3 regions of the Streptomyces sp. GB4-14 genome follow, and region 3 is predicted to be linked to each of the others. Evidence: riboswitches for the same ligand, from Rfam matches in the RefSeq annotation. Region 3 holds a riboswitch; each other region holds the start of a gene.
The links. Region 3 has a riboswitch for cyclic di-AMP ahead of ELQ39_RS07420 (M23 family metallopeptidase). Riboswitches for the same ligand answer to the same signal wherever they lie in the genome.
Positions count from the first base shown of each region.

Region 1: linked by a shared signal. The riboswitch ahead of ELQ39_RS12810 (transglycosylase SLT domain-containing protein) and the one ahead of ELQ39_RS07420 (M23 family metallopeptidase) in region 3 are both predicted to bind cyclic di-AMP.
Region 2: linked by a shared signal. The riboswitch ahead of ELQ39_RS19055 (transglycosylase family protein) and the one ahead of ELQ39_RS07420 (M23 family metallopeptidase) in region 3 are both predicted to bind cyclic di-AMP.

Region 1 covers NZ_RZHO01000002.1:2,567,074-2,574,490, reverse strand. Annotated here, with positions in the region: gene recQ (DNA helicase RecQ) at 1-1,229, shown strand, start outside; gene ELQ39_RS12825 (M56 family metallopeptidase) at 1,241-2,179, opposite strand; gene fahA (fumarylacetoacetase) at 2,337-3,551, opposite strand; gene ELQ39_RS12815 (HAD family hydrolase) at 3,816-4,688, shown strand; gene ELQ39_RS12810 (transglycosylase SLT domain-containing protein) at 4,652-5,128, opposite strand; cyclic di-AMP (ydaO/yuaA leader) riboswitch at 5,132-5,261, opposite strand; gene ELQ39_RS12805 (polyprenyl synthetase family protein) at 5,830-6,840, shown strand; gene ELQ39_RS12800 (LolA family protein) at 7,097-7,417, shown strand, end outside.
Region 2 covers NZ_RZHO01000002.1:3,854,617-3,862,033, reverse strand. Annotated here, with positions in the region: gene ELQ39_RS19080 (NAD(P)/FAD-dependent oxidoreductase) at 1-304, opposite strand, end outside; gene ELQ39_RS19075 (Ppx/GppA phosphatase family protein) at 748-1,692, opposite strand; gene ELQ39_RS19070 (DUF501 domain-containing protein) at 1,689-2,222, opposite strand; gene ELQ39_RS19065 (FtsB family cell division protein) at 2,251-2,727, opposite strand; gene eno (phosphopyruvate hydratase) at 2,844-4,133, opposite strand; gene ELQ39_RS19055 (transglycosylase family protein) at 4,402-5,109, opposite strand; cyclic di-AMP (ydaO/yuaA leader) riboswitch at 5,114-5,282, opposite strand; gene ELQ39_RS19050 (transglycosylase family protein) at 5,502-6,449, opposite strand; gene ELQ39_RS19045 (cytochrome P450 family protein) at 6,642-7,417, opposite strand, start outside.
Region 3 covers NZ_RZHO01000002.1:1,387,329-1,394,745, reverse strand. Annotated here, with positions in the region: gene ELQ39_RS07435 (DNA gyrase/topoisomerase IV subunit A) at 1-1,317, opposite strand, end outside; gene ELQ39_RS07430 (M16 family metallopeptidase) at 1,891-3,282, shown strand; gene ELQ39_RS07425 (M16 family metallopeptidase) at 3,279-4,667, shown strand; cyclic di-AMP (ydaO/yuaA leader) riboswitch at 4,869-5,034, shown strand; gene ELQ39_RS07420 (M23 family metallopeptidase) at 5,047-5,820, shown strand; gene ELQ39_RS07415 (GntR family transcriptional regulator) at 6,021-6,725, shown strand; gene ELQ39_RS07410 (HPr family phosphocarrier protein) at 6,862-7,143, opposite strand; gene ELQ39_RS07405 (bifunctional acetate--CoA ligase family protein/GNAT family N-acetyltransferase) at 7,321-7,417, shown strand, end outside.

The DNA.
Region 1 (7,417 bases), 1.2 Mb from region 3:
CGGGCATCGTCTACTGCCTCTCGCGCAACTCGGTGGAGAAGACCGCCGAGTTCCTCTCGAAGAACGGCATCGAGGCCGTTCCGTACCACGCGGGGCTCGACGCGGGGACGCGCCAGGCGCACCAGGCGCGGTTCCTGCGCGAGGAGGGCCTGGTCGTGGTGGCGACCATCGCCTTCGGCATGGGCATCGACAAGCCGGACGTCCGCTTCGTCGCCCACCTCGACCTGCCCAAGTCGGTCGAGGGCTACTACCAGGAGACGGGCCGCGCGGGCCGCGACGGCCTGCCGTCCACGGCCTGGATGGCGTACGGGCTGAGCGACGTCGTCCAGCAGCGCAAGCTGATCCAGTCCGGCGAGGGCGACGAGGCGTTCCGGCGGCGGGCGGGCCGGCACCTGGACGCGATGCTCGCCCTGTGCGAGACCGTGCACTGCCGCCGCGGCCGGCTCCTCGCCTACTTCGGGCAGGAGCCGTCCGGGGAGAACTGCGGCAACTGCGACACCTGCCTCACCCCGCCGGAGACCTGGGACGGCACGGTGGCGGCGCAGAAGGTGCTGTCCACGGTGGTGCGGCTGCAGCGGGAGCGGGGGCAGAAGTTCGGCGCGGTGCAGATCGTGGACATCCTGCTGGGCCGCCGCACCGCCAAGGTGATCCAGTTCGACCACGATCAGCTCTCCGTGTTCGGCATCGGTGAGGAGCTGAGCGAGGCCCAGTGGCGGGGCGTGATCCGCCAGTTGCTCGCCCAGGGGCTGCTCGCCGTCGAGGGCGACTACGGCACGCTGGTGCTCACCGAGGCCAGCGGGTCGGTGCTGCGGCGCGAGCGTGAGGTGCCGCTGCGCAAGGAGCCCGAGAAGCCGGCCACGTCCCGTTCGGGCGGCGGGGCGGGCCGCGACCGCAAGGCGAAGGCGGCGGCGGAGCTGCCGGAGGCGCTCCAGCCGGCGTTCGAGGCGCTCCGCGCCTGGCGCGCCGAGACGGCCAAGGAGCAGGGTGTCCCGGCGTACGTGATCTTCCACGACGCGACGCTGCGGGAGATCGTCACGGTGTGGCCCACCTCGGTGGAGCAGCTCGGCGGGATCAGCGGCGTGGGCGAGAAGAAGCGGGCGACGTACGGGGAAGGGGTCGTGGAGGTGCTGGCGGGTATGTCGGCGCCGGGGGAGGCCGCTCCCGGCGCGGCAGGTGAAGCCCAGGCGCCCGAGGACGACTGGCCCGACGAGGAACCCGACTGGACCTGAGACCGGACTGGTTACGGCAGCGCCGTCAGCCCCGGTGCGAACGTGATCAGCAGCGGGACCAGCGGCACCAGCGCCGCCGCCGCCGTCGTCAGGGCGCGGTGCCGGCGGTCCAGGCGGGGCGGCGGCTCCAGGAGCCGGTCGACGCGCTCGCCGAGCAGGCGGTGGCTGGAGGAGCAGGACAGCACGCCCCGGTGCTGGTTCAGCTCGATCAGCGCCAGCGCGGTGGTCAGGTGGCCGCAGCGCCGGGAGGCCGTGTCGTCGGCGGACAGCTCCACCAGCCGGTGCGTCTGCTCGCAGAAGTGGGCGAACAGCGGCACACGCGGGAAACCGGCCGCCAGCGCAGCCGACAGATGCAGCAGCCAGTCGTGGCGGGCCCGGGCGTGACCGCGCTCGTGCGTGAGGACCGCGTCGAGCTGATGGTCCGTGAGCCGCTGCAGCGCGCCGGTCGTGACGATCAGCTGGGGCGGGCTGCCCGGCATCCACCAGGCGTCCGGGTACTCCTCCTCCAGCACCAGCAGCGGCCCGCGTCCCTCGGGGAGTCCCGCCGGGAGGTCGGGCGCGCGGTCCCGCAGGTGTGCGCGGGCGCCGGCGCGACGGCGGCGGGCCTCGACCAGTTCACGGGCGAGCATCGCCGTGGTCCAGGCGGCGCCGCAGGCCAGCAGCACGGTGAGGACGGTCGTCCACGGCGAGGCGTGCGACAGGTCGTAGGCGGCGGTCACGGCGGGCGGCGCCGGGGCGAACAACTGCGCGCGCACGGTGCCGAAGACGGCGGCGGCGCCCAGCGCCAGGGCGGTCAGACAGCACAGCAGCACGGTGGCGACCAGGCACTGCCACACCCACAGGGCGACGACCGGCTCCCGTTCCGGCCACTTCGCCCGGGTCAGCAGGCGGGGGACGGGCACGGCGGCGGTCACGGCGACCACGCTCAGCAGGAGCAGGCAGTACGTCATGCCACGGGCTCCGGATCCTGTCGGAAGAAGCGGCTCGGGGGCGTGCGGTGGTGCGATGCGCGCGGCACGGAGAACGAACGCACCGCCCGACGCCAAGTATGACGGCGAAGGGCGGTGCGAGTCAGCGTGGTTGTGCGCCTCGGTAGGGCCGGAGGGGTCAGGACGCGGGGACCACCCGTCCCGTCACCTCGCCGAGCCCCACCCGTACCCCGTCCGGTCCCGGCGCCCAGGCGGAGAGTGTCACCACGTCGCCGTCCTCGAGGAACGTCCGCTTGCCGTCGGGGAGTTCGAGCGGGTCGCGGCCGTTCCAGGTCAGCTCCAGCAGGGAACCGCGCTCCCGCTCGGCGGGGCCGCTGACCGTGCCGGAGCCGTAGAGGTCGCCGGTGCGCAGGGAGGCGCCGTTCACCGTCATGTGGGCGAGCTGCTGGGCGGCCGTCCAGTACATGGTGGAGAAGGGGCACTCGGAGACGGTGTGACCGTTGATCGTCACGGTGATGCGCAGGTCGTAGCCGCCGGGCTCCTCGCCGGAGTCGTCGAGGTACGGCAGCAGGCCGTGGGTGCGCGCGGGCGGGGCGACGCGGGCCTCGTCCAGGGCGTCCAGCGGGGTGATCCACGCCGACACCGAGGTGGCGAAGGACTTGCCGAGGAACGGGCCGAGGGGCACGTACTCCCAGGCCTGGATGTCGCGGGCGGACCAGTCGTTGAGCAGGCACAGGCCGAAGACGTGGTCGCGGTAGGCGTTCAGCGGCACGGGCCGGCCCTGCTCGGAGGGGACGCCGACGACGAAGCCGACCTCGGCCTCGATGTCCAGCCGCACCGACGGGCCGAAGACCGGGGCGGGGTCGGCGGGCGCCTTGCGCTGCCCGGAGGGGCGCACCACGTCGGTGCCGGACACCACGACGGTGCCGGAGCGGCCGTGGTAACCGATCGGCAGGTGCTTCCAGTTGGGGGTCAGGGAGTCGGCGGCGTCGGGGCGGAACATCTGCCCGACGTTCCGCGCGTGGTGCTCCGAGGCGTAGAAGTCGACGTAGTCCGCGACCTCGAACGGCAGATGGAGGGTCACCTCGGACAGCGGGTGGAAGAAGGGCTCGACGGTCTCCCGGTGCGCCGGGACGGTCACCCACGCGGTGAGCGCGCGGCGCACGTCCGACCAGGCCGTACGGCCCGCCGCCAGCAGCGGGTTGAGGGTGGGGCGCGCGAGCAGGGAGGCGTAGGGGGAGCCCAGGGCGTGTGCCGCCGCGCCGGCGTCGAGGACGTGGTCGCCCAGCCGGACGCCCACGGTGCGCTCCGTCGAACCGGGGAGCGAGAAGACGCCGTACGGCAGGTTGTGCGGGCCGAAGGGGTCGCCCTCGGGGACATCGAAGGGGGGCATCGGGTGCTGCCTCGCTTTCGTGTGCGCGGGTGGGCCACGTGTCCGTGGCCGTGCCACACGTTACGGGGTCGTGTCCCGGCGGGCTCCTGATATGAGGGACGACTCCCGGTGCCGGGGTCCGGCGGAGCGCACCGTGTTCCGGTCAAAAGGGAAAACAGTTCTCAACCGGTCGCGATGCGGCGGCACAAGAAGGCAAATCGCACCCAATGCGAGGGCATACGGGCGCGGTGAATCGGACGGTCCTCTTGTCCGTATTCTCTGATCATGGCCGCACCCACCGATTGTTCTCTCATCGCCACCGACCTGGACGGGACGCTGCTGCGCGGTGACGACACCCTCTCCGACCGCTCCCTCGCCGCCCTCGCCGGGGCCGAGCGGGCCGGTGCCCGGCACCTGGTGGTGACGGGCCGGCCGGCCCCCAGGGTGCGGTCGCTGCTCGACGACCTCGGCTGCACGGGGCTCGCGGTGTGCGGACAGGGCGCCCAGGTGTACGACGCCGCCGCGCGGCGGATGCTGTGGTCGGTCCGGCTGGACCGGGAACTGGCGGAGACCGCGCTCGGCAAGATCGAGGCCGAGGTGGGGGAGGTGTACGCCGCGGTCGACCAGGACGGGGTCGACGGGCTGACGCTGATCGAGCCGGGCTACCGGATGCCGCACCCGACGCTGCCGTCGGTGCGGGTGGAGCGGCGCGACGACCTGTGGGCGCGGCCGATCAGCAAGGTGCTGCTGCGCCACCCGGAGCTGACGGACGACGCGCTGGCGGTGGCGGCGCGGTCCGTGATCGGCTCGCTGGCCACGGTCACCATGTCGGGGCCTGGCACGGTGGAGCTCCAGCCGTGCGGGGTCACCAAGGCGACCGGTCTTGCGCTGGCCGCCGAGCATCTGGGGCTGCGCCCCGAGGACACGGTGGCCTTCGGGGACATGCCGAACGACGTCCCCATGTTCCGGTGGGCGGGCCACGGCGTCGCGATGGCCAACGCGCACCCCGAGCTGAAGGCGGTGGCCGACGAGGTCACCCTGTCGAACGAGGACGACGGCGTGGCCGTCGTCCTCGAGCGACTGTTCGGGCAGACGGCCGGGCTCGGCCGTCAGAGGTCGGCTCAGTACGCGCCGAAGACGTTGTCGATCGAGCCGTAGCGGTCGGCGGCGTAGTTGCAGGCCGCGGCGATGTTGGCGACCGGGTCGAACGGGTCGAAGGCGGTGCCGGGCACGTGGTACGCCTGGAAGGTCGGGTCGATGACCTGGAGCAGGCCCTTCGACGGGGTGCCCTTCGCGGCGTTGGAGTCCCACAGGTTGATGGCGGCCGGGTTGCCGGACGACTCCCGCATGATGTTGCGGTGGATGGAGTCGTAGGAGCCGGGGATGCCGTTCTGCGCCATGACGTCCAGCGCCTCGCGGATCCAGCCGTCGAGGTTGTCCGGGTACACGGTCGTGGAGGCGGCGGTCGTGGCCTGGGCCGAGGGGGCCGCGGAGGCGCTGGTGGCGCCGAACAGCGGCAGCGCGACCACGGCGACGCCGGTGCCGGCGACGGCGAGGGTGCGGACGAGACGGCGGCGCGACGAAGCGATGACGGGCATGTCTGGGTTCCTCTCCTACGCCTGCGAGGTGAGCTGTCGGGTTCGGGCGGGAGAGTGCCCGGCCGTGCCCCTGCGGGCATGGCTTCACCCCGAGCCGTCCCGGCGCGGTGTACCGGTACGGCGACTTACCTGGGTCCCCCGCTCCTGCCGTGCGTGAGTTGGTCGTCGGGTGTGATGCGGGTGGCGGCAGGACTCGGCGTCCACCCGGCAGGCCCGGAACGTATGCGAGGGCACATGTCGGGAACAAGTGCGACGATCACGCAAGGCACCGTTTGATCTTGAGATGGGCGGTTTTGCGTGCTTGATCCTTTGCGGTCGCCAAGCGTCAACTCCGTTGCGTGGAGCGGGGTGACGGGCGTGTGCGAGGGTGTCCCGAGGGCAGCCCGGCGCGTGACCCACTTCACGGGACGGCGACCGTGAGCGCATTCGCGACCAAGAGGAATTCGCCCACCAATGGCGGCAAATCGGACTCAGGGGTGGGGCAGGATGGTTCACGGGTCGCCGTGTCCGGGAAGGCGAGGTATGTCCGTTGTTATCAGCCGATCAAAAACACTCCGCTTCTGATCCCGTATCGCCCTGCTTGTGACCCCGGGCCCTGGCGGTGATCGAAACCTGACCGGATACGCTGACTCGAGTGGTGGCAGCGACCTATCGACAAACCGTGTAACCGCCAGCAGACACCAGCAGACAGGAGACCCCTCGTGACCGTCGTCGGGCCGTTCGGGCTGAGCGTGCGGGACCAGGCTCTGGAAGCCGATGTCCAGGCCGGATTGACGGCTGTCGAGGAAGGGCTGCTCGAAGCCACCAAGAGCGAGGTGCCGTTCATCACGGAGGCCGCCCAGCACCTGGTGCGGGCCGGCGGCAAGCGGTTCCGTCCGCTGCTCGTCATGCTCGCCGCCCGGTTCGGCGACCCCTACGCGCCCGGCATCGTGCCGTCGGCCGTCGTGGTGGAGCTCACCCACCTGGCCACGCTGTACCACGACGACGTGATGGACGAGGCCGAGGTGCGGCGTGGGGTCGCGAGCGCGAACGCCCGCTGGGGCAACTCGGTCGCCGTGCTCACCGGCGACTTCCTCTTCGCCCGCGCCTCCCACATCCTGGCCGACCTCGGCCCCGAGGCCGTGCGGGTGCAGGCCGAGGCGTTCGAGCGACTGGTCACCGGCCAGATCCTGGAGACCGCGGGCCCGCAGGACGGCCGCGACCCGGTCGACCACTACCTGGACGTCCTCGGCGGCAAGACCGGCTCCCTGGTCGCCGTCTCCTGCCGGTTCGGCGCGATGATGTCCGGCGCGGACGACACCGTCGTCGACGTCCTCACCCAGTACGGCGAGCGGCTCGGCGTCGCCTTCCAGCTCGCCGACGACGTCCTCGACATCGCCTCCGACTCCCACGAGTCCGGCAAGACTCCCGGCACCGACCTGCGCGAGGGCATCGCCACCCTCCCCGTGCTGCGGCTGCGCGAGCGGGCGGCACGGCTCGGCCTCGCCGAGGATCTCGCCCTGTGCGAGCTGCTCGACTCCGACCTCACCGACGACGCCCGGCACGCCGAGGCGCTGCGCCTGCTGCGCGCCCACCCCGCGCTCGGCCAGGCCCGCCGGGACACCGTGCGCTACGCCGAGGAGGCGCGCGCCGCCCTCGCCCCGCTGCCCGACGGCCCCGCCAAGTCGGCGCTCGTCGAGCTGTGCGACGCCGTGGTGCACCGGGCCGGCTGACGCTCCGGCAGCCGTCCCCGTACGCCTCCAGGACCCGGGCGACCCCTACGGGGCGGGTGAGGCGCCGTCCTCCCGTGTCATACCGCAGCAGTACGCACAGGTGAGCCCGCGGTCTGACGATTCCGTCCCGCCGTTCTGGTCAGATGGAACACGACGGACAACACCACTTCTCACCGGTTCGGGTGAGAATGGCGGCCCGGGCCGAACGGGTGCGAGAACACGGGACGGAAGCCGCCGCCGACCACGGAGGGCACACATGGCACCGAACGAGACCGACGACACGACGACCGCGGGGGAGGTCGAGGAGCCGCGCGCCGGGCGCCGCAAGGCCGCGCGGTACGTGGTCCCCGTCACCGTGATGGGCGTGGCGGCCGCGACGATCGGACTCGTCCCGGCGCTCGCCGACTCGGGTGACCCCGACCTGCCGGACGTCACCGCCGCGCAGCTCATCGAGAAGATCGCGCAGTCGGACGTGGAGCGGCTGTCCGGCACCGTGAAGATCACCACCGACCTCGGGCTGCCGGACCTCGGCGGGCTGGAGAGCGGCCTGCTGTCCGGCGCGGCGGGCGGCGAGGAC
Region 2 (7,417 bases), 2.5 Mb from region 3:
ACGCCTCGCCGACCAGCGGGGCGATCGTGGCGACCTTGCGGTCCTGGTCGATGGTGGTGACCCGGCCGGTGAGGACCTCCGCCTTGGGAAGCACGCGCCGCAACGGGACGACGACGTGCCGCGGGGAGATGCTGCCGGCGGCGGCTTCGGGGAGGAAGGGCTGGTAGGTCATGTACGACCGCGGGTCGACGACGGTGACGGTCGCCTCGCCGTAACGCATCTTCTTCTGGATGCGCCGAGCTGCGTACAGGCCTACGTACCCACCGCCTACTACGAGGATCCTGGGACGCTCCGTGGTGCTCATGCCATCGAGTATCCACCCGCCCGAGGGGGGTACCTCGTGCGCCCCTTCACAAGCTCCGGCAGGGCCTGTGCTACACTCCCGCGCTTCTTGATCCAGATCACAGTCCTGATCGGGAACCGGACTCCCGCCTGACGCGTTGTCAATGCCGCGTGAGCTGCCTCTCTGCGGCCCCGGACGGTCCGTGAGGCCGACCGGGCGGTCGGCGCGAGGGGTGTGCGTGAATCCCCCGCGACCCCCTTCTGAACGTGTTCAAAGGGGTGTTGAGCGCCCGAACGGGTCAATCGGACCCCCTTCTTCGCCCTCCCGGGGCCAATTCCTTGTGAAGAACTTCACGAACTTTCCCGGGGAGGTCCGTCCCGGGGGGCCCGAAGGCCCCCCGGAGCGCCGCTCAAACGCTATCCCGACTGCTCAGCGGAGTGCTACTGACTGGTAACAAAAGAGAGCTAGGCCACGGACCAGGCGATCCCGTCGAGGATGTCGTGCTCGGACACCACGACCTCCTCGGCGCCCGTGCGCTCCATGATCGCCAGCAGCACCAGGGCGCCCGCGCCGATCACGTCGACCCGGCCCGGATGCATGGACGGCACCGCGGCCCGCTCGGCGTGGGTGGAGCGCAGCAGCCACCCGGTGATCTCCCGGACCCGCTCACGGGAGACGCGGGAGTGGTGGATGGCGGCCGAGTCGTACTCGGGCAGGTCCTGGGCGATCGCCGACACGGTGGTGACGGACCCCGCCAGGCCCACCAGCGTCCGCGCCTCGCGCAGCGGCACCGCCTCCTCCGCCCGGTCTAGGGCGGCCTCGATGTCGGCGCGCATCGCGGCGATCTGCTCCTCGGTGGGCGGGTCCGTCACGGCCCCGTCCCGCACCAGGTGACGCTCGGTCATCCGGACGCAGCCGACGTCCACGGAGCGGGCGGCGCGCACCTGGTCGTCGCCGACGACGAACTCGGTGGAGCCGCCGCCGATGTCCACCACGAGGAACGGCCGGCGCAGGTCGTCCCGCCCGGTCAGCTCCTTGGTGGCGCCGGTGAAGGAGAACTCCGCCTCCTGGTCGCCGGTGATCACCTCGGGCTCCACGCCCAGGATGTCCACCACCCCGCGCACGAAGTCGTCGCGGTTCTCGGCGTCGCGGGAGGCCGAGGTGGCGACGAAGCGCAGGTGCTCCGAGGCGCCGTGCTTCTCGATGATCTCCGCGTACTCGCGGCAGGCGGCGAAGGTGCGCTCCAGCGCCTCCGGGGCCAGTCGGCCGGTGCGGTCGACGCCCTGGCCGAGCCGCACGATGGTCATCCGCCGGTCCAGGTCGGTGAGTTCGCCGGTCGCCGGGTCGGCGTCGGCGACCAGCAGGCGGATGGAGTTCGTACCGCAGTCGATCGCGGCGACCCGGGTCACTGGGCGCCTCCCTCGGCCGCGGGCGTCACGCAGGGGCCCTTGGCCCACCACTCCGGCAGCATCGCCAGCGCCTCGTCGCCGAGCGGGTTGACGCCCGGCCCGGCGGCCAGCGAGTGCGCGACGAGGACGTGCAGGCACTTCACCCGGTCCGGCATGCCGCCGGCGCTGGGGAAGTTCTTCAGCTCCTCGATCTCGTCGCGGCGCCGGATGTAGTCCTCGTGCGCGGCGCGGTAGGCCGCCGCCAGCTCCGGGTCGGCGGCCAGCCGCTCGGTCATCTCCTTCATCACGCCGTTCGCCTCCAGCGTGCCGATCGCGGAGTTCGCCCGCGGGCACGTCAGGTAGTACAGCGTCGGGAAGGGCGTGCCGTCGGGCAGCCGCGGCGCGGTCTCCACGACGTCCGGCTGCCCGCAGGGACAGCGGTGCGCGATGGCGCGCAGCCCGCGCGGGGGCCGGCCGAGCTGCTGCTTGAAGGCCTCGACGTCCGCGTCGGTGGGCTCGGTACGCGGGGTCGTGGGCGGAGGGGTGTCCATACGTGTCTTTCTGCGGTGTTCCGTCGGGTCACTGGGCGGCGGCGTCGGCCTTGTCGACGCCGTCCCAGACGTTGGCGTACCAGGGACGGTCGGCGGCCCGGAGGTCGCCGCGCGTGGTGTCGGCGCCGGCCGGGTCGACGACGATGTAGCCGGTCTCCCCCGGCATGACGTAGTGCAGGCGCCTGCGGATCTCCTGCTCGGCGTAGGCGTCGTCCTGCCAGCGGGCCTTGAGGTCGCGCAGCCGTTCGACCCGGCGGCGGGTCTCGTCCTGCTCCTTCTGCAGGTCGGCGATCTCCGCGCGCTGGGAGACGTACTGCCGCATCGGGTAGGCGAGGGCCACGACCAGGGAGCAGAGGACCAGGGCGAGCAGGGCCGCGCGGCCGGTCAGCCGTGAGCGGCGGGCCTGCCGCTTGGTCTGCGAGCGGTAGACCCGGGCCGCGGTCTGCTCACCGATCAGCCGGATCCTGGTCGCGGTGGAGAAACGGTCCCGGTCCTTCACCGCCATGTTCCCGCCTCTCGTTCGGTCTCATACACGCGTACGTCCCCGCACACGGTACGGGACCGGGTACGGGGACGTACGTACGACGCTTCCTGCGGGGGCGAGGTCAGCCCCTGCTGTGCCTACTGGTTCGCAGCGCGGAACCGGGGGAAGGCGCTGCGGCCGGCGTACACCGCGGCGTCGTCGAGGATCTCCTCGATGCGCAGCAGCTGGTTGTACTTGGCGACGCGCTCGGAGCGGGCCGGGGCGCCGGTCTTGATCTGGCCGCAGTTGGTGGCGACGGCGAGGTCGGCGATGGTGACGTCCTCGGTCTCGCCGGAGCGGTGGGACATCATGCACTTGAAGCCGTTGCGCTGGGCCAGCTCGACGGCGTCCAGGGTCTCGGTGAGCGAGCCGATCTGGTTCACCTTCACCAGCAGGGCGTTGGCGGCGCCCTCCTCGATGCCGCGGGCCAGGCGCTCCGGGTTGGTGACGAACAGGTCGTCGCCGACGAGCTGGACCTTGTCGCCGAGCTTGTCGGTGATGGTCTTCCAGCCCTCCCAGTCGTCCTCGAACAGCGGGTCCTCGATGGACACGAGCGGGTACGCGTCGACGAGCTCCGCGTAGTACTCGGTCATCTCGGCCGCCGAGCGCTCCTTGCCCTCGAAGGTGTAGACGCCGTCCTTGTAGAACTCGGAGGCGGCCACGTCGAGGGCGAGGGCGATCTGCTCGCCGGGGGTGTAACCGGCTTCCTTGATGGCCTCGAGGATGAGGTCGAGGGCCTCGCGGTTGGAGCCGAGGTTCGGGGCGAAGCCGCCCTCGTCGCCCAGACCGGTGGCCAGGCCCTTGCCCTTCAGCACCTTCTTGAGGGTGTGGTAGACCTCGGCGCCCCAGCGCAGGGCCTCGGAGAAGGACTCCGCGCCGATCGGGGCGATCATGAACTCCTGGATGTCCACGTTGGAGTCGGCGTGCGAGCCGCCGTTCAGGATGTTCATCATCGGCACCGGCAGCAGGTGCGCGTTCGGGCCGCCCAGGTAGCGGAACAGCGGCAGGTCGCTGGCCTCGGAGGCGGCGTGCGCGACGGCGAGCGAGACGCCGAGGATGGCGTTGGCGCCGAGCGAGCCCTTGTTGTCGGTGGCGTCCAGGTCGAACATCGCCTGGTCGATCAGGCGCTGCTCGGTGGCGTCGTAGCCGACGAGCTCCGGGCCGATCTGCTCGATGACGGCCAGGACGGCCTTCTCGACGCCCTTGCCCAGGTAACGGCCGGCGTCGCCGTCACGGAGTTCGATGGCCTCGAAGGCGCCGGTGGAGGCGCCGGACGGGACGGCGGCACGACCCGTGCTGCCGTCGTCGAGGCCGACCTCGACCTCGACCGTGGGGTTGCCTCGGGAGTCCAGGATTTCCCGGGCTACGACGACGTCGATGGACGGCACGAGCATCTCCTTCTTGGGATGTGACGCGGGTGAGCGGGGCCGCGGGGGCCCTGCGGGTCCGAGCCTAACCGGCTCCGGGCGATCGGCCATCTCGCCGCCCGCCTCATGGACAGAACCGAGAATAGATTGTTTCCGGACGGAACAAAGCCGGTTCGGGAAACCGTGACCGGAACGCGTCCGGACATGACCCCGCCCCGGTGCGTACGGGGGAAGAAACGCACCGGGGCGGGGAGCCCGTGGGGACGGGGAGGGACCTGGCGGTCGCTGCTTACTTGAGGTGCAGCTGCTGGCCCGGGTAGATGAGATCGGCGTCGTCGACGATGTCGTCGTTCAGCTCGAACAGCTTCGCCCAGCCGCCCTTGACCTCGTGCTCCGCGGCGATGGAGCTGAGGGTGTCACCCTTGACGACCTTGTACTCGCCGTCGCCCTTCTCGACCTTCTTGCCGGTCGGGGTGGTCACGGTCTTCTTCTCGGCCTTCTGCTCGGCCGGGGCGGCCGGGGCGGCCTGGCGCTCGGCGGAGCGGGAGGCCTTCTGCTCGCTCTCACGCGACTCGGTCGAGCCGGACTCCTGCGAGGAGCCCTCGGCGGAGCCGCCGTCGTAGGAGGCGTTGGACAGGCCGGTGCCGCAGACCGGCCAGGCGCCCTTGCCCTGGCCCGCGAGGACCTTCTCGGCGATCTCGATCTGCTGGGCCTTGGAGGCCTGGTCGGCGGTGGCGGCGTACTGCGTGCCGCCGTACGCGGCCCAGGTGGAGGCGGAGAACTGCAGACCGCCGTAGTAACCGTTGCCGGTGTTGATGGACCAGTTGCCGCCGGACTCGCACTGGGCGACGGCGTCCCACTCGGACGCGGTGGCCGCGGAGGCGGTGCCGGACGCCATCAGCGGGCCGGCGACGGCGGCGCCGGCGACACCGGCGATGGCGATGGCGCGAGTGGCCTTGGACGGACGACGGTGCTTGCCCTTGCCGGAAAACAGCATGGATGGATCCCCTCACCGACGCCTACGAGGTGAGCTGTCGGGTTCGGGCCGGTTGAGTTGCCCGGCCACGTCCCTCCCGGGACGCGGCTTCACCCCGAGCCGTACCGGACGTCAACCGTCCGGTCGCGGCACTTACCTGGGTCCCCCGCTCCTGCCTACGGCGCATGACGCGACGACTGTTCCCGTGCTGCCACTGGCAGGATTCGGCGTGGCGGCAGCCGGGGCCCGCGGTGGCGAGCGGTCACGACCGTAAGCACGTGATCGACGGAATTTCAAAGATGATCAGGGCCTCTGAGACCTATCTCTCACAGTCCTTATTACGGACATTCAGCCCTTATCGCTCCGTCAACTGCCGCCGTCCGCAGGCGTCTTCGACCGCCCGTTTCCTACCGCTATTCGGCGGTCTCGGCGTCCACCAGGAGCCGCTGGCCAGGCAGGATGAGGTCCGGGTCGTCGCCGATGACCTGCTGGTTCTCCACGTAGAGCGCCGTCCATCCGCCGGTCAGGGCAAGGGAGTCGGCGATGGAGGCCAGGCTGTCGCCGTTCTGGACGGTGTAGCGGTCGTCGGCGATGCCGGCGGGCGTGTCCACGGAGGGCGAGGCGTGCCGGCCGGACGACGGGGTCCCGGCGTCGGCGGTCGCGTCCTCCTGCGCGCTGGGACCGCGGTGACGGCCCGAGCCGCTGTCCTCGGACCCGGTGACGGCCGAAGAACCGGTACTCTGCCCCGACTTGTCCGACTCGTCACCTTCGGGGGTGGCGGAGGCGGAGGCGGACGGGGAGGCGGAGGCGCCGGCGTCCGCGCCACTCTTGACCTCACCGGACGAACCGGACGTGGCCGACGGAGAGGGGGAAGCGGACGAATCACCGGATTCCGGCGAACCGGACGGTGTGCCGGTGCCGCCGGTCCCGGAGTCGTCCCGGTCCGTACCGTCCGGCACGCCCGGGTCGACGTTCGGGGACGCGGTGTCCTGGTTCAGACCCGTGAGCAGGCCGCAGGCGCGCCACTTGCCGACCCCCTGGTCGGCGAGGATCCTCTCGGCCACGGTGATCTGCTGGTTGCGGCTGGCCTCGTCGGCGCTGGGCGCGAACTCCAGGCCGCCGTAGTTCTCCCAGTCGTCCTGGGTCAACTGCAGGCCGCCGTAGTAGCCGTTGCCGGTGTTCTGGCTCCAGGAGCCGCCGCTCTCGCACTCCGCGACCCGGTCCCAGGTCTCACCGTCCGCCGCGCTGGCGGCGCCCGCCCCGAGGAGCGGGATCGCGATCGCGGAGCCGGTCACCCCGGCGGCGACGAGCAGAGCCGGAGCCTGGCGGGGGCGACGGTGTCGGCCGTTCCCGGAGAGCATGCGGAAGCCTTTCACTCGGCAGCAAGGACCGGCACGGGCGAGCAAAACCTTGCGGCGCGCCGTACTTGATGGGTGAACGTATAGGCAGTCGATCACTTGTCACAAGTTCATGCCGTGCAGATCACATGGAGATCACAGAGTTGAGCATGTCTCAGGTTTCCGCGCGTCGGCCCCCGGGCACGGACAGGAAGGTCAGGTGTGTCCTGAACTCCGCCCTGAACGCGGAGGGGAGAATTCCACCGGAAGCGTGCGGAGTCCCCGCATGATGAGGCCGCCGCGCCAGCGCAGTTCGGCCGGATCCGCGGCGAGCCGGAGGTCCGGAAGGCGCGTCAGAAGCGTGGCGAGCGCGGTCTGCCCCTCCAGGCGCGCGAGCGGGGCGCCCAGGCAGTAGTGGATGCCGTGCCCGTACCCCAGGTGCTGGTTGTCGCGGCGGCCCAGGTCCAGGGTGTCCGGGTCGGTGAACCGCTCCGGGTCCCGGTCGGCCGCGGCCAGCACGACGAGCACCGGGTCGCCGGTCTCGATCCGCTGCCCGCCGATGACGACCGGTTCCGTGGCGAACCGCCAGGTCGCCAGCTCCACCGGGCCGTCGTAGCGGAGCAGTTCCTCCACCCCGGTCGCCAGCAGCCCGCGGTCCCCCTCGGCCAGCGCCCGCTGCAGACGCTCCCGCTGCCCGGGGTGCGTGAGCAGGGCGTAGGTGCCGTTGCCGATCAGGTTGACCGTCGTCTCGAAGCCGGCGAAGAGGAGGATGAACGCCATCGCGGCGGCCTCGTTCTCCGTGAGGTGCTCGCCGTGGTCGGAGGCGCGGATCAGACCGGAGATGAGGTCCTCGCCGGGGGCGGGCTCGGCGGGCAGCGCCTGACGCTTGCGGTGGATCAGCTCGGCGAGGTAGGCGCGCATCTTCTTCACCGACCGCGCCACCCCGCCGCGCGGGCCGCCGCCGTGACGGATCATCATGCCCGCCCAGTCCC
Region 3 (7,417 bases):
GGTGTCCAGGATGTACTGCGTCTGGACGTCGCTCAGCGAGAAGTGCTCGATGAGCCGCTGCTTGGCCTGCGCCGAGTTCTCGCTGGAGCGGATCAGGCGGATGACCTCGTCGATGTCGAGCAGGGCCGTGAGCAGGCCCTCGACCAGGTGCAGCCGGTCGCGCTTCTTGCCGCGGCGGAACTCCGAGCGGCGGCGCACCACGGTGAAGCGGTGGTCGAGGTAGACCTCGAGCAGCTCCTTGAGGCCGAGGGTGAGGGGCTGGCCGTCCACCAGCGCCACGTTGTTGATGCCGAAGGACTCCTCCATCGGCGTCAGCTTGTACAGCTGCTCCAGCACGGCCTCCGGCACGAAGCCGTTCTTGACCTCGATGACCAGGCGCAGGCCGTGCTCGCGGTCGGTGAGGTCCTTGACGTCGGCGATGCCCTGGAGCTTCTTGGAGCCCACCAGGTCCTTGATCTTGGCGATCACCTTCTCCGGGCCGACCGTGAACGGCAGCTCGGTGACGACCAGGCCCTTGCGGCGCGCCGTCACGTCCTCGACGGTCACCGTCGCGCGGATCTTGAACGTGCCACGGCCGGTCTCGTACGCGTCCCGGATGCCGTTGAGGCCGACGATCCGGCCGCCGGTGGGCAGGTCGGGGCCCGGGACGTGCTTCATCAGGGCGTCGAGGTCGGCGTTGGGGTGCCGGATCAGGTGCCGCGCGGCGGCGACGACCTCACGCAGGTTGTGCGGCGGCATGTTGGTGGCCATGCCGACGGCGATGCCCGAGGCGCCGTTCACCAGGAGGTTGGGGAACGCGGCGGGCAGGGCGACCGGTTCCTGCTCCTGGCCGTCGTAGTTGGGCGCGAAGTCGACCGTGTCCTCGTCGATGGACTCGGTCATCAGACTCGTGGCCTCGGCCATGCGGCACTCGGTGTACCGCATGGCGGCCGGCGGGTCGTCGTTGCCCAGCGAGCCGAAGTTGCCGTGGCCGTCCACCAGGGGCAGGCGCATGGAGAACGGCTGTGCCATGCGGACCAGGGCGTCGTAGATCGACGCGTCGCCGTGCGGGTGCAGCTTTCCCATCACCTCGCCCACCACGCGCGCGCACTTGACGTAGCCGCGCTCGGGCCGCAGGCCCATCTCGTTCATCTGGTAGACGATGCGGCGGTGCACCGGCTTGAGACCGTCACGCGCGTCGGGCAGGGCCCGGGAGTAGATGACCGAGTACGCGTACTCGAGGAAGGAGCCCTGCATCTCGTCGACGACGTCGATGTCGAGGATCTTCTCCTCGTACGGGTCGTCGGGCGGCGGGGTCTTCGTGCTGCGGCGGGCCATCGCTGCCGGCTCCTTGCTGAAGCGTGGGACGGGATCTGACGCGGACCATTGTGGACCTTCGCACTGACAGGGCGGGACCAGGACCCGGGTCCTGCCGCCCGGTTCGGCGCGGTACGGCGGCGCGAGCAGGCTACGCGGCTCCGTCGCCGCGCACTCCGCGGGGTCGCCCTGCGGGCCGCGTCCACATCTCTGCGGGGCGCCCCGCCGACCGCGCCCACGCCTCCGCACGGGGGTCGCCCCTGTGACCGACGCGGCCCCCGCGTGAGCGTGACCCGCTCCCCGCCCGAGCGCGCCACCGTCCCCTCCGCGCCCCGGCGCACACCCCCACCCGCCCGCACCCCAGGCGCACGACGGCGCACCCCAGAGGCGACCCGGCGCACACCCCCCGTCACGCGTCGTGCGCTTCCCTCACCTCCCGCACCCCTCACACCACCCGCCCCACCAGGTTCTCGCTCTCGGCGTAGCGGCCCGGTCCGGGAACTCCACCGGCTGTCCGCACGCTTGCATACAGTGGCAGGACCGGCAGAAACGGCGGTGTCGACGACGACCGCCTCCGCGATCGAAGGGACGTACATGCCCATGGGTCACACGGCCACAGCCCAGGCAGGCTCCGGAGGCCTGACAGCGACCGAACACCGCCTGGCCAACGGCCTGCGCGTGGTGCTCTCCGAGGACCACCTGACCCCGGTCGCGGCGGTGTGCCTCTGGTACGACGTGGGCTCACGGCACGAGGTCAAGGGCCGTACGGGCCTGGCTCACCTTTTCGAGCACCTGATGTTCCAGGGGTCCGCCCAGGTGAAGGGCAACGGCCACTTCGAACTGGTGCAGGGCGCCGGCGGCTCGCTCAACGGCACCACCAGCTTCGAGCGGACCAACTACTTCGAGACCATGCCCGCCCACCAGCTGGAGCTCGCCCTCTGGCTGGAGGCCGACCGCATGGGCTCCCTGCTGACCGCCCTGGACGAGGAGTCCATGGAGAACCAGCGGGACGTCGTGAAGAACGAGCGCCGCCAGCGCTACGACAACGTTCCCTACGGCACCGCCTTCGAGAAGCTGACCGCCCTCGCCTACCCGGAGGGCCACCCGTACCACCACACCCCGATCGGGTCGATGGCGGACCTGGACGCGGCGACCCTGGAGGACGCCCGCCAGTTCTTCCGCACGTACTACGCGCCGAACAACGCGGTGCTGTCCGTGGTCGGCGACATCGACCCCGAGCAGACGCTCGCCTGGATCGAGAAGTACTTCGGCTCCATCCCGTCGCACGACGGCAAGCCCGCCCCCCGCGACGGCTCGCTGCCCGACGTCATCGGCGAGGAGCTGCGCGAGGTCGTCGAGGAGGAGGTCCCGGCGCGGGCGCTGATGGCCGCCTACCGGCTCCCGGAGGACGGCACGCGCGCGTGCGACGCGGCCGACCTGGCGCTCACCGTCCTCGGCGGCGGCGAGTCCTCGCGCATCTACAACCGCCTGGTGCGCCGCGACCGCACGGCCGTCGCGGCCGGGTTCGGCCTGCTGCGGCTGGCCGGGGCGCCGTCCCTGGGCTGGCTGGACGTCAAGACGTCGGGCGACGTCGAGGTGCCGGTGATCGAGGCCGCCATCGACGAGGAGCTCGCCCGGTTCGCCGAGGAGGGCCCCACCGCCGAGGAGATGGAGCGCGCCCAGGCCCAGCTGGAGCGCGAGTGGCTCGACCGGCTCGGCACGGTCGCCGGCCGCGCCGACGAACTGTGCCGCTACGCCGTGCTGTTCGGCGACCCGCAGCTCGCCCTGACCGCCGTGAGCCGGGTCCTGGAGGTGACGGCCGAGGAGGTCCAGGAGGTCGCCAAGGCGCGCCTGCGGCCCGACAACCGCGCGGTGCTCGTCTACGAGCCCGTCGCCCCGGCGGCCGGTGACGAAGCCGACGCAGCCGACGAAGCCACCGAAGCCGCCGCAGCCGGCACCGACGAGAACGAGGAGGCGGCGAAGTGACCGAGCTCGCCACGATGGAGTTCCACCCCCGGCCGCAGGCGGGCGAGGCCAAGCCCTGGGCCTTCCCGGCCCCCGAGCGCGGCGCCCTCGACAACGGCCTGACGGTGCTGCGCTGCCACCGCCCCGGCCAGCAGGTCGTCGCCGTCGAGGTGGTCCTCGACGCGCCCCTGGACGCGGAGCCGGAGGGCCTGGACGGCGTCGCCACCATCATGGCGCGCGCCTTCTCCGAGGGCACCGACAAGCACTCCGCCGAGGAGTTCGCCGCCGAGCTGGAGCGCTGTGGCGCCACCCTCGACGCGCACGCCGACCACCCCGGCGTCCGCCTCAGCCTCGAGGTGCCGGCCTCGCGGCTCCCCAAGGGGCTCGGACTGGTCGCCGACGCCCTGCGCGCGCCCGCCTTCGCCGACAGTGAGATCGAGCGGCTGGTCCGCAACCGCCTCGACGAGATCCCGCACGAGCTGGCGAACCCGTCCCGCCGCGCCGCGAAGGAGCTCGCCAAGGAGCTGTTCCCGGCGAGCGCGCGCATGTCCCGCCCGCGCCAGGGCACCGAGGAGACCGTCGCGCGCATCGACTCCGCGGCGGTGCGCGGCTTCTACGAGAAGCACGTCCGCCCGGCCACGGCGACCGCCGTGGTGGTCGGCGACCTCACCGGCGTCGACCTGGACGCGCTGCTCGCCGACACCCTGGGCGCCTGGACGGGCTCCCAGGCGCAGCCGCGGCCCGTACCGCCGGTGGTCGCGGACGACACCGGGCGCGTGGTCGTCGTGGACCGGCCCGGCGCCGTGCAGACGCAGCTGCTGATCGGCCGTACCGGCCCGGACCGGCACGACCGGGTGTGGCCCGCGCAGGTGCTCGGCACGTACTGCCTCGGCGGCACCCTGACCTCCCGTCTGGACCGCGTCCTGCGCGAGGAGAAGGGATACACCTACGGCGTACGGGCGTTCGGCCAGGTGCTCCGCTCGGCCCCTGACGGCACGGGCGCGTCTATGCTGGCCATCAGCGGCTCGGTCGACACCCCCAACACCGGCCCGGCGCTGGACGACCTGTGGACCGTGCTGCGCACGCTGGCCGCCGAGGGCCTCACCGACGAGGAGCGGGACGTCGCCGTGCAGAACCTGGTGGGCGTGGCGCCGCTCAAGTACGAGACCGCCGCGGCCGTCGCGAGCACGCTGGCCGACCAGGTCGAGCAGCACCTGCCGGACCACTACCAGGCCGACCTGTACCGGCAGTTGGCGGCGACCGGCACCGTGGAGGCCACGGCGGCGGTGGTGAACGCCTTCCCGGTGGACCGTCTGGTGACCGTGCTCGTCGGCGACGCGGCGCAGATCAAGGCGCCCGTGGAGGCGCTCGGCATCGGCGAAGTCACCGTCGTGACGGCCGAGTAGGGCCGCGGCGGGACGCACGCGCGCGGGAGCCCCGGTGACGGGTACGTCACCGGGGCTCCCTTATGCCCGAATTGGGGCGGAGGTTGCCTGTCTGCCGTGTGGGATGCGCTACAAAACCCGGGAACCGTTTGGGGATTGCGAGGCGTCCCGCTTAGTTTCATGCGGGCTGTTCGTCGGGCAGTGCGCCGCATCCGCGGCACCGGACAGTCATCGCCGAGTCCCCGTACGGCGCGAGCCAGGGGAGCCGGGGACCCACATGAAGTCCCTGGGGTGAATCGGACGCCCGCGCGTGTCGCGAGGGGGTCCGTAGGAGACCTTCCTGCTCCGAACCCGTCAGCTAACCCGGTAGGCGAGAGGGAAGGAAAGGACCAGCTTGTACATGGCGTTCACCCGCGCCACCGGGAAGCACCGTCGTCCCAGCCGCGTCCAGCGCGGCACCGCCCGCGCCGCGGGCGTCGCGGCCCTCGCGGGCACCGGCGTCGTCGGCACCCTCGCGGCCCCCGCGCTCGCCGCCGAACCGGCCTCGGCCCAGACCGGCCTGACTCCCGTCGTCACCCTGGGCGACGTGGTCGCCGACCGCATCGACGCCCAGGCCGCCGCCCAGCACGAGGCCGCCCGCGTGGCGGCTCAGGAGGCCGCGCGCAAGGCCGCCGAGGAGGCGGCCCGTGAGCGCGCGGCCGAGGAGGCCGAGAAGGCCCGTGCCGAGAAGGAGCGCGCCGCGCGTGAGGCGGAGCGCAAGCGCCTCAACACCTTCGTCTCCCCGATCCCCGGCTCGTACGTGTCGACCGCGTACCAGAGCGGCGGCGCCATCTGGTCGTCCGGCAGCCACACCGGGATCGACTTCCACGCAGCGAGCGGCACGCCCGTCCACTCCGTCGGCGTCGGCACGGTCGTCGAGGCCGGCTGGGGCGGCGCGTACGGCAATCAGGTCGTCATCAAGATGCACGACGGCACGTACACCCAGTACGCGCACCTGTCGTCGATCGCGGTGTCGGTGGGCCAGGAGGTCGCGGCCGGGGAGCAGATCGGCCTGTCCGGCGCCACCGGCAACGTCACCGGCGCCCACCTGCACTTCGAGGCGCGCATGTCCGCCGAGTACGGCTCCGACCTCGACCCGGTCGCCTACCTCCGGTCGCACGGCGTGAACATCTGAGGCGCACCCTCCCGCCTTCGGGCCCCGGCTCTCCGCGAGCCGGGGCTTTCGCCGTTTCCGAACCCGTCGGTGCGGGCGCCCCCTGTCCAAAAATTATGTATGGATTCCGGTCCGCCGTCGGAAATTGTCGTCGATTGCAATAGAGTCACGAACGGACGTCAATCGTCGACGTTTCACGGGGATTAAGCCGGAGGTCGGTCATGCGTATTCCCGCGCACTCGGTGTGCACGGCGATCCGGGACGACATCGTCGCCGGTGTCTACGAGCGCGGGAGCCGGCTCACCGAGGAACTGCTCGCCCGCCGCTACGGGGTCTCCCGCGTCCCCGTCCGCGAGGCGCTGCGCACCCTGGAGGCCGAGGGGTTCGTGGTGACCCGTCGGCACGCGGGCGCGTGCGTGGCGGAGCCCACCGAGCAGGAGGCCGCCGACCTGCTGGAGATGCGCCGGCTCCTGGAGCCCCTGGGCGCCTCCCGGGCCGCGCAGCGGCGCACCGACGCCCATCTGAAAGTGCTGCGCGGCCTGGTCAGGCTGGGGCAGGAACGCGCACGTCAGGGCAGCAGCGACGACCTCCGCTCGCTGGGCGGCTGGTTCCACGAGACGCTCGCCCAGGCCTCCGGCAGCCCGGCGCTGACGTCGATGCTGACCCAGCTCAGGCACAAGATCGCCTGGATGTACGCGGTCGACGGACCTTCCGACCCGGTCGCGTACTGGGCGGAGCACGGCGCGATCGTGGACGCCGTGGCGCGCGGCGACGGCGAGCGGGCGCGGACCCTGACGGCGCTGCACACCGAGCAGGCGGACGCCGGGCACCGGCTGCGGTTCGGCTCCGGCGCCGACCGAGCCGTCCGCACGGACCGTGTGAGGAACTCGCAACATCCCGTAAACATGACGGGCCTGCGCCATTAACACGGTTCCCGTATACAAAGAGTGCGGAAATCGCGGGGGGTTTTTCTGCTGCCCTGAAATGGGGAAGAGAAAGGCCCGCCCGGTGATCGGGGCGGGCCTTTCCGTGTCGCACGGCCGTCGCGTGCGGAATTCCGGTTCAGACGGTCTCGGGGAGTTCCTCGAGGCCCTCGGCGACCAGCTTCGCCAGACGGTCCAGGGCGGCGTCCGCGCCCTCGGCGTCGGAGGCGAGGACGATCTCCTCGCCGCCCTGGGCGCCCAGGCCCAGGACGGCCAGCATCGAGGCCGCGTTGACGGGGGTGCCCCCGGCCTTGGCGATCGTCACCGGGACGCCTGCGGCCGTGGCGGCTCGGACGAAGATGGAGGCGGGGCGGGCGTGGAGACCCTCGGCCCAGCCGACGTTGACGCGGCGCTCAGCCATGTGTTGCTGCCCTTCACTGTTCAGGGTTGTCTAGACCAGTCTTCCATATCGTGACGCGTGCCCGGAGCGGCGTCAGGGACGGCCCCCCGAGGCCGCCGGGCCGCGGCCTCGGCCCGGCGGTCGTCCACCACAGACTGCCTCGCGCCGCCGTCGGACGCGAGCCGTACTCTGGGGCCCATGCAGACCTCGTCGGACCGCCACGAGTACCCCGCCCACTGGGAGGCCGACGTGGTGCTGCGCGACGGCGGCACCGCACGCATCCGCCCCATCACCG